2 regions of the Paenibacillus violae genome follow, and region 2 is predicted to be linked to the other one. Evidence: predicted binding sites of a transcription regulator. Region 2 holds the regulator's gene; the other holds the start of a gene.
The links. Region 2 encodes NrdR, which represses ribonucleotide reductase genes. Its sites were predicted from a motif close to AACACNATATATNGTGTT; they were not measured.
Positions count from the first base shown of each region.

Region 1 (4,664 bases), 240 kb from region 2:
GGCTCCCGCCCCTGGTCCTCTTATGAGCAGCGACTGTAGCCACAGTTCGCGCAATTCTTACACCCTTCGCTGTTAATCAGCGAAGCGGAACCGCAAGACGGGCACAAGTCCTTCGTCGCGGCGCTAGCAGCGTTGCTGCCATGCGCGCTATGTGCGGTGTGCCCGCTAACAGCAGCCACCGGTGCCGGAGCTGGCGCATCCAGCACTTCACTCGTCGCGGTCACGTAGTTCCGCGCGTCGTCTTGCTCGTTCATCACTTCGTCGTGCTGCTCGAGCGCTTTGGCAACCGCGTCAGCGATCGACTCGACACGGTTCGTGCCAAATCCAATGGCGCCGGAGCCGCCAATGCCTTTCAAGTGCTTCACGAGCAGCTTCACTTTGTCCCCATGGTCGCCGTAACGCAAGAACAACGAGCACACGCGGCCAAGTGCTTCAGACATCGCAAAAACGTCTGATCCGGCTTTCCCCACGTTGAGGAATATTTCACTCGGCGTTCCGTTCATATCATTAATCGTAATATACGCCATGCCGAATGGAGTATTCACTTTATAGGTTGCGCCTCGCAGAATTTGCGGGCGGCGCTTATATTGCTTATCGAAAACTTGCTCTGTTTTGGCGTCAACATTAACCGCAAGCTTGCCTGAAAGATTCGTTAAGCTGGCTTCTTCTTTCACAGCTTCCGCAGCTACAGCAACAGGTGCTGCTTCTGCCTTCTCAACTTTCTTCTCCTCTTTCTTGTCTGAACTTGTGCTAAGAACTTGCACATCACGGCTTCCATCACGGTAGATGGTAACGCCTTTACAACCCAAATCAAAAGCCAATTCATACAACCGTTTGGTCTCTTCAACTGTGAAATCGGATGGGCAATTCGCTGTTTTGGAGATCGAGCTGTCAACCCATTTCTGGATCGCTGCTTGTGCTCGAATATGATCTTCAGCCGTTAAGGTCATGGAAGTTACAAAGTAATCCGGCAATTCCTGATTCGGATTAGCGTCCTTCCATTCTTGAGCAATCGGCACATATTGTTTATCAAAGCCCAGACGGCTTTGACGGAAATATTCAAAGGCAAAATACGGCTCAATCCCCGTCGAAGTGCCAACCATCGTCCCTGTGCTTCCCGTCGGAGCCTGCGTGATGACCGTTACGTTGCGCATTCCGCTGTTCTTAATGGCTTCGCCAACTTCCGGGAATACCTTGGTCATATTTTTCATAAAGCCGCTTTCCAGGAACTTATCTGCAACAAACGCTTGGAAAGATCCTTTTTCAGAGGCGATTTCCGCTGATGCCAGATAAGCTTCTCTTGCCATGAAGCCGTAGATTTTGTCCAAAAATGCTAAGGATTCCGGACTGCCGTAACGAATTTTCAACTTAATCATTAGTTCCGCCAAGCCCATTGATCCTAAGCCTACGCGGCGTTCCTTCTGTTGATTCTCACGGTTTTCTTCAAAATGATAAGGCGTTTTGTCAATGACATTATCAAGGAAACGCGTCGAGTAGCGAACAACCGTAGCCAGATCAACCCAATCAACATCATGTTTCTCTGCATCATAAAATTTGGATAAGTTAATCGCCGACAAGTTGCAAACTCCCCAAGCCGGAAGCCCCTGCTCCCCACACGGATTCGTACAAATAATCGGATTGAAATACCAGCTATTCGACATTTGGTTGTAGTATTCCATGAACACAACACCAGGCTCAGCCGATTTCCAAGCGGACTCAATAATCGTGTGCCACACCTCACGAGCTCTTACTGTGCGGTAAGGCTTGACGGCTTTGCCAAGTTGTTTCCAAGCTTCCAAATTGCCGTCCCATTTCTCGTTATATTCAGGATCCGTCGTATCCGGGAAAACGAGTTCCCACTCCAAATCTTCCTTCACGGCCTTCATAAATCCATTGCTTACGCAAACGGATAAATTGGCATTGGTGATTTGTCCCATCGTTGACTTCACCGTAATGAAATCTTCCAGATCAGGATGCCAGTCATTGATCATCAGCATGAGTGCGCCACGACGGCTTCCGCCTTGCTCAATCAGACCTGTTGTATAGCTAAACAAGCCGCCCCAAGATACAGCACCGCTCGAAGAGCCGTTAACTCCTTTGACAACGGAACGGCGTGGTCGAAGGGAAGACAGATTGATTCCCACACCACCGCCGCGTGACATGATTTCCGTCATTTCTGAAAGTGTGCTCATAATGCCGCCACGGCTATCGTGAGGAGATGGGATCACATAACAGTTGAACAACGTTAACTCGTCGCTTGCATCCGCTCCTGCTGCAATTCGTCCACCTGGAACAAGTTTCCAATCATCCAAAATATATCTGAATTTCTCCGTCCATTCCTTGCGTTTCTCGGGTGTCGTTTCCACGGATGCCATGGCTCCGGCCAAACGATCCCACATTTCTTCCGGTGTCTTTTCTATGTTTAATGTAAGCTTCTCAACTGCAGATTTGACTGTCTCGCCACTGCGTGTTCTTACTTGCACGATGTCGCCTTCACGGCTAATTATTTCGCCTACTTCTTTGGCTGGGAATTTGGGATCATCCTTCGTCAATACGAGTACGGTGTCTCCCACTTTAGCAAAGCTCGTATCCGCATTCTTAAGCGCATAGCGATCCAAAAATATTTTCTCGCTTAACCCTTCCAGCCTCTTACCTGATTGCGAAATCCCCATTGATAAATGCCCTCCCAATAAGCTACAGATTCAGCTCCAACTAAATTGAAAATTACAATATCTGGTGTGAGAAATCCATTATACAACACTAGATATGGACCTTCGAATGGCCAAAGGACCAATTTTGTTTAATAAAACAAGTAAATATCGCTTTAGCTAGAATTTCCTCGAAATCTCTCTTTATTTTATAGAAAGCGAGCTGGCGGTTCGTTGCTTTTGACGATAGCGGATTCCTCTGCTAACCTGTATTTAGGATACCACAATTCGCTCAACTTTAGAACATTTGTTCGTTATTTATTTTTCCTAAGGAGAGGTTAGAGACATGTATTTTTATAAAAATGAATTTATGAATAAAGATGATATTCAGCTCTCGCCCGATGATCGCGGTTATTATTTCGGAGACGGTATTTATGAAGTTTTCCGTGTCTATCGGGGCCAACTGTATGAGCAAGACGCCCATATGCAGAGGCTTCAAAGAACCGCCAGCGAGGTGCGGCTTACCCTCCCTTATACCATCGAAAAAATCGGTCAAATTCTCACAGAGCTGGTGGACAAAAATAAGCTGATCGAAGGCACCTTATATCTGCAAATCACCCGAGGGGAAGCTCCACGCGCGCATCCGTTTCCGACTCAGGCAGAACCGATCATGCTGGCCTATTGCACGGAAGTCCCTAGACCAACGGCAACCATACATAACGGGATTAAAGCTATTACGTTTGCCGATATTCGCTGGTTAAGATGCGATCTCAAAACGCTCAATCTGCTGCCCAACGTCATGGCCAAGCAAGCAGCGCTCGATCACGGCGTGCAGGAGGTTGTACTGCATCGAGAAGGTACGGTGACGGAGTGCAGCGCATCTAACCTGATGATGATCAAGGATGGCGTGCTTTATACGCATCCTGCGAATCATTTGATTTTGCACGGTATCACCCGAGCAGTCGTATTGCGTTTAGCTGGAGCTTTGGAAATACCGGTTAAAGAAGAGGCTTTTACGACGAAACAGCTTATGGCGGCTGACGAAGCCTTTATTACAGGAACAACGGTAGAAATAACGCCAATTCTGGAAGTGGATGGCCTCACGATTGGAGCCGGCACGCCAGGGGCATATACCCGCAAGCTGCAAGAGGAGTTTGTTCGCACGTTCTCGTAATCAGCAAAAAACCTAAGGCATCTGCCTTAGGTTTTTTAAATCCTCACACGAGGAACGCCAGGGCGCTATTTCAGCGAAATCCACCGTGTGTAGCGACGGAAGGGAACTCCAGGCCGTTATTTCGGAGCTTTCATACGAATATGCCCGCATTTTCCAGAAATAAGACCCTGGAGTTCCGTTCAAGTCCCCCGACAACTACTTTACCCCTAAATAGCGTCCTGTAGTTCCCCTATTTCCCCCTATCCTACTGGTTCAGCTACCCAAGCTTAGCAAACCCCACGCCTCACCATTATCGCCGAAAGTTCCACTCATCCGTCCCATACTTCTCTTGCACAAGACGATTGGTCAATTCGATCTCAAACGGTGTCAACGAGTCCTCAACCAGCTTCACACCTAAACCGAGACCAATTTCACGGCGGAACGCTTCTTCAACTTGCCCCAAGGTAACGGCTTCTTTCCCCTGCGCCCGCAGCAGCTCGTTAATCGCCACCGCTTTTTTCGAAAAACTCTTCTTCATCCGCTCTGCCACCTTCTCATTAGAGAAACGCAGCATACGGAACAGTTGATCCGTATCCATATCCAGCAGAATCGAGCCGTGCTGCAGCACGACGTTCTTTTGCCGTACCTGCGCGCTGCCGGCGACTTTACGCCCCTCAACCACGAGCTCATACCAGGATGGAGAATCGAAACAAGCGGCTGAGCCTGCCGATGCATATTTCTCTTTCTCCTCATCGCTTGCAAGCTGCACCATTTCAGCGTTAAGTCCTAACGCACGGAAACCTTGCAGCAGCCCCTCGCTCAAGACGCGGTAAGCATCCGTCACATTTCGGGGAATGCCCGGA
Region 1 covers NZ_JAWCUD010000009.1:35,251-39,914, forward strand. The annotation lists gene RQP52_RS23240 (adenosylcobalamin-dependent ribonucleoside-diphosphate reductase) at 21-2,672, opposite strand; gene dat (D-amino-acid transaminase) at 2,995-3,822, shown strand; gene RQP52_RS23250 (lipoate--protein ligase family protein) at 4,112-4,664, opposite strand, start outside.
Region 1: the regulator NrdR is predicted to act here: its motif matches at 2,724-2,741, upstream of RQP52_RS23240 (adenosylcobalamin-dependent ribonucleoside-diphosphate reductase).

Region 2 (4,664 bases):
TGATCGTCAATTAAAGTTGATTGCCAAAAACATTCAGAGCAAAATCAAAGGCCAACTTCAATCCATGTTGAAGGATGAGAGAGAGAAATACGAGACCTTCTACAAAGCGTTTGGCCGTCAGCTCAAATTCGGCGTCTACAGCGACTACGGCACCCATAAAGACGTTCTGCAGGACTTGTTGATGTTCCACTCCTCCAAAGAGAAGAAGCTCGTTACACTCGACGAATACATCGCGAGAATGCCGGAAGATCAGAAGTACATTTACTATGCATCCGGGGAGTCTATGGAGCGCATCGATAAGCTTCCGCAAACGGAGCTTGTTACGGATAAAGGCTATGAAATCTTGTATTTCACAGACGATATCGATGAATTCGCAATCAAAATGATCATGACTTACAAGGAAAAAGAATTCAAATCGGTTTCCAGCGGCGATCTCGGCATTGAAGCTGATGATAAATCCGAAACCGAAGCGGACAAAAACGATAACAAAGAGCTTTTCGACTACATGACCAGCTTATTGTCCGGTAAAGTTACGAACGTCAAAGCATCCAAACGACTCAAGAAGCATCCGGTTTGCCTGTCTACAGACGGTGACGTAACCATCGAGATGGAAAAAATCTTGAATGCGATGCCGAATAATCCGAATGTGAAAGCTGAAAAAGTTCTTGAAATCAACATGAACCATGAAGTGTTCGGCTCGTTGAAGGACGCTTTCGAAAAAGACAAAGAGAAACTGAACCTTTACACGGCCCTCTTGTACAACCAAGCACTCCTCATCGAAGGCTTGCCGCTTCAAGACCCGGTTGAGTTCACGAATGACATCTGTAAAATTATGGTGTAAATCTTTCGCCATAATCAAGAGCACTGCCGCCGCTATGGTTGCAGTGCTCTTTCTTGTAATCAGGAATGCTCATCAAGCCTGATCATCGGCTGCGCGGCTCTATCCTCACTCCGATTATTTGCCTCCATATTCGAATACACATAAGCCAATAATCGATCTTGATCAATTCCTAAGGAGCTAGCTACCTTCATAATATCTAATTCATAAGAAAAACCTGGAATTTGATTGGATTTGACGGACATATGCTTCAACCATCCTTCGAATAGATGTAATAATTGGAAATAATGTGATATAGTTTTCTTACAAGCATTAATCGGCACGACAAAGGCAAAACCACTGAAAAGTGGTGACGCAAAGCTATAGGGGCTAATTTGGACTAATTTCCATGTCCAAAATGTCAGCCAGCTGCCAAGACCGCCTCCGTCCGATTAATGTAGAAATGACTAGGAGGAGCTGAAAAGGATGGAGAAAATTGTGTTGAATGGAAACATGAGCTTGGATGTGGAGCACTTGATTGCTAACCTGCATCTACCGGAAAGTGATATTTTGAACATGTTCTCCTTTAAGTTTAATAACAACCTGCTGTCCCACGAAGAATCCATTCGGTTTATTCAATTTCTTAGGAGTGAACTGGACAAACGTACCCAATAACAGAATTATGCACGAACGCCCACAAAAATGCAGTCGGTTGGTGTCTATAGCATTATTTTTTTTAAAATCGAAAGAAATCGCGCCATAATAGCTTTTTAAGAATAAACACAGCAAAAAGACAACGGGAATCCCGCTGTCTTTTTCTTATTTTTTGTCAGATTTAAGGTTTAAAGTTTAGTGGATTTTCATACGCTAACATCCAATAATTTCCAAATACACAACATATACTATACTAGATTACTAGATTAGTCCTTGAGTTGAGGATAGAAAGGGAGAATGACGATGAGTTCAGGCTTGATTACCTTGCATTTGACTGCAACCATCACGGTTTCGGGGACCATATTAACAATGCCCTTACGATTGGCGTTACGGTCGTCTTGGAGACGCTCTCCTTTACGGCTACCTCTTCTTCTACTTCAACGACAAATAATTTAGTAGTCACTACGGTTATTCACTCTATCTAACAAATAAAAGCCGATCTGATCACGTTCAATCGAACGAATCAGAACCGGCTTTCTTTATTTGTCCCGGAGTAGGCCGGGATCATGCTTTCCCAATATTTGCGTTAACTCTTTGAGGAACATGTTAATGTCCTTGAATTGCCGGTAAACGGAGGCGAAGCGAATGTAAGCCACTTCATCGACTGGGTACAATTGCTCCATGACGATTTCGCCAATGCCTAAACTGTCTACTTCCGCATGAGCCGTCGTGCGAAGCTGCATCTCAACTTCGGATACAAGCATCTCGAGTCTCTCCATAGACACCGGACGTTTCTCACAGGCACGTATTAAGCCTCTTAATATTTTCTCACGACTAAATTCTTCCCTGCTGCCATCTTTTTTAATCACAATAAGCGGAGTTTCTTCCACCATCTCAAAGGTGGTGAATCTTCGGGCGCATTTCTCACATTCCCGGCGACGGCGGATCGATTTGTTTTCATTAGCTGAACGTGAGTCAAGCACTTTCGTACCGGAATAATCACAGAACGGACACTTCATTCGCTATCTCTCCTTTCTCTTCTATCTGATGGATTACCATATGTTACATGTCATGAACGATGAAGAAGTGCGCACAATACTAGTACCAACCGACAAGGAGGTGAACAGACATGAGCGCAGGAAACAGCAACACACTAGTTGTTCCTCAAGCTAACGCAGCGTTGGATCAGTTGAAATACGAAGTAGCCCAAGAACTTGGTATCTCTATCCCACAAGATGGATACTACGGTAACATGGCTACTCGTGACACTGGTGCCATCGGTGGTCACATTACTCGTCGCCTGGTGCAAATCGCAGAACAATCTTTGGCTGGTCAATTCAAGTAATCTTGAGTAGAAGTAGCCGCTGAATCTGCAAACGGGAAGCATTGGACTTTAAGCCCCCACAAAGGAGCTAGTCCAATGCTTCTTTGTTATGTAGAGACTTCATTTGCTCACTCTTCCATTGTTCTTGTTCGGAGTAAAGCTTTGTGTATTTCTCGTAATAATAAATAACTCTCTGAACATAATGACGCGTTTCGCCGAATGGGATTTGGTCAATGCGCTCTTGTGAGCCGTCCCAAACGTTCGTTTGCTTCCATTTATTCACATTCCCTTGTCCTGCATTGTAAGCTGCAATCGCATAAATTAAATTTCCATTGTAATGCTTGTTCAGCCAGCTTAAATACCAAGAACCGAGATTAATGTTCACATCCGCTTTTAACAAATCCTCCTGGGTATGTGGTCCTAAATTCGTGGACTCTACAATCCATTCTGCCGTGTCCGGCATCAACTGCATAAGCCCCAAAGCACCTTTTTTCGATTCCAAATGATGCTTATAGTTCGTCTCCACCCTGATGATGGCTGCAATGAGAAAAGGGTCTATATTGTGCTTCGCCGCACTTTGCTTAATTTCCTGCTCAAAATAGATTGGATACAACTTTCTTCCTATAAAATTGCTGTTCATAAAGAGGACTAGAACGAAACAAACGAGTAAAAGGGCGAACACTCGTTTTTTGCGCAAAAACTTCATGAAAGCCCCTTCCCTAGCCAAAACCGTTCGACCGAAGATAAGGTATCTTCCCAGGTTCCGCTGTTGTCGATCACGATATCCGCCAATTTGCGTTTTTCTTCTATCGACATCTGCGCGTTGATTCGCTTGTTGGCCGCGCTTTCCGTTAAGTTGTCTCTTCGCATTAAACGTTCTACTTGAATGTGAGGAGGCACATACACGACCAGAACCTCTTCGAACATAAAAGATAGGTTCGATTCAAACAATAAAGGAATATCGACGACAACCAGTTTGTCAGGAAATTGCTTCTCATACGCTTCCATCTGTTCTCTGATCATCCTGCGGATAGGCGGGTGCAAGATGTGTTCTAGTTGTTTACGGGCATCCGTATTCCCAAATACGATCTCACCCAGCTTTTTACGGTGCAGTGAGCCGTCTTCCTGAATGACCGCTTGTCCAAAATGCGCAGCAACCTGTTCGAGAACAGGGCTGCCGGGCTGGACAACATCGCGCGCAATTTGATCCGCATCTACTAATAGGGCGCCGCGGCTAACCAGCATGGCGCTAACTGTGCTTTTGCCGCAAGCGATTCCTCCTGTTAACCCGATATTCATAGGCAAATCTCTCCTAAATGTTTTCCTGTTACTACAGCATTTTCAATAAACCCATAAGTATAAGTACACACCCCGGAAGAATAGATAACTTCTTCATCCACGTCATTTCCGCGTAACGAAAGCCAATGCGCAAGCCTAGTGCAATAAACGAACCGCTCGAAATCGAAATAACGGATGCCGTTAACAAAGGAACAAAACCAATTAATGCAGCGCCAATACCCGCTCCAAATGCGTCCAATGAAAGGGCTAGCCCTAGCAAAGTAGCTTCGGAAGCTGAAATATTACCTGATTTATCCACATCAGCAATGGAGGGTGTACGCAAAATTTGAATAACCAAACCAAAACGCTTGAGCTCGATATTCAGAATTTCCTTCGTCCTTTGCAGCGTATCGAGCGTGGCGGGCTCATTGCCGGAAGGGGGAATACTGCTGAGAGATATCTGGTCGTCAGACGGTTTGGCTGCCTCTTGGGGATCCTGCGACTTCTGTTGTCTCTGTTGATAAAGCGCCCAAATGCCAATCCCGATCAGGATGAGTGCACCGATACGTTTGGCAAACTCGGGAGACATAA
Region 2 covers NZ_JAWCUD010000009.1:276,298-280,961, forward strand. The annotation lists gene htpG (molecular chaperone HtpG) at 1-841, shown strand, start outside; gene RQP52_RS24445 (hypothetical protein) at 901-1,083, opposite strand; cyclic di-GMP riboswitch class I at 1,158-1,254, shown strand; gene RQP52_RS24450 (hypothetical protein) at 1,304-1,492, shown strand; gene RQP52_RS24455 (hypothetical protein) at 1,750-1,956, shown strand; gene nrdR (transcriptional regulator NrdR) at 2,011-2,490, opposite strand; gene RQP52_RS24465 (alpha/beta-type small acid-soluble spore protein) at 2,601-2,816, shown strand; gene RQP52_RS24470 (lytic transglycosylase domain-containing protein) at 2,884-3,501, opposite strand; gene coaE (dephospho-CoA kinase) at 3,498-4,094, opposite strand; gene RQP52_RS24480 (MntP/YtaF family protein) at 4,126-4,664, opposite strand, start outside.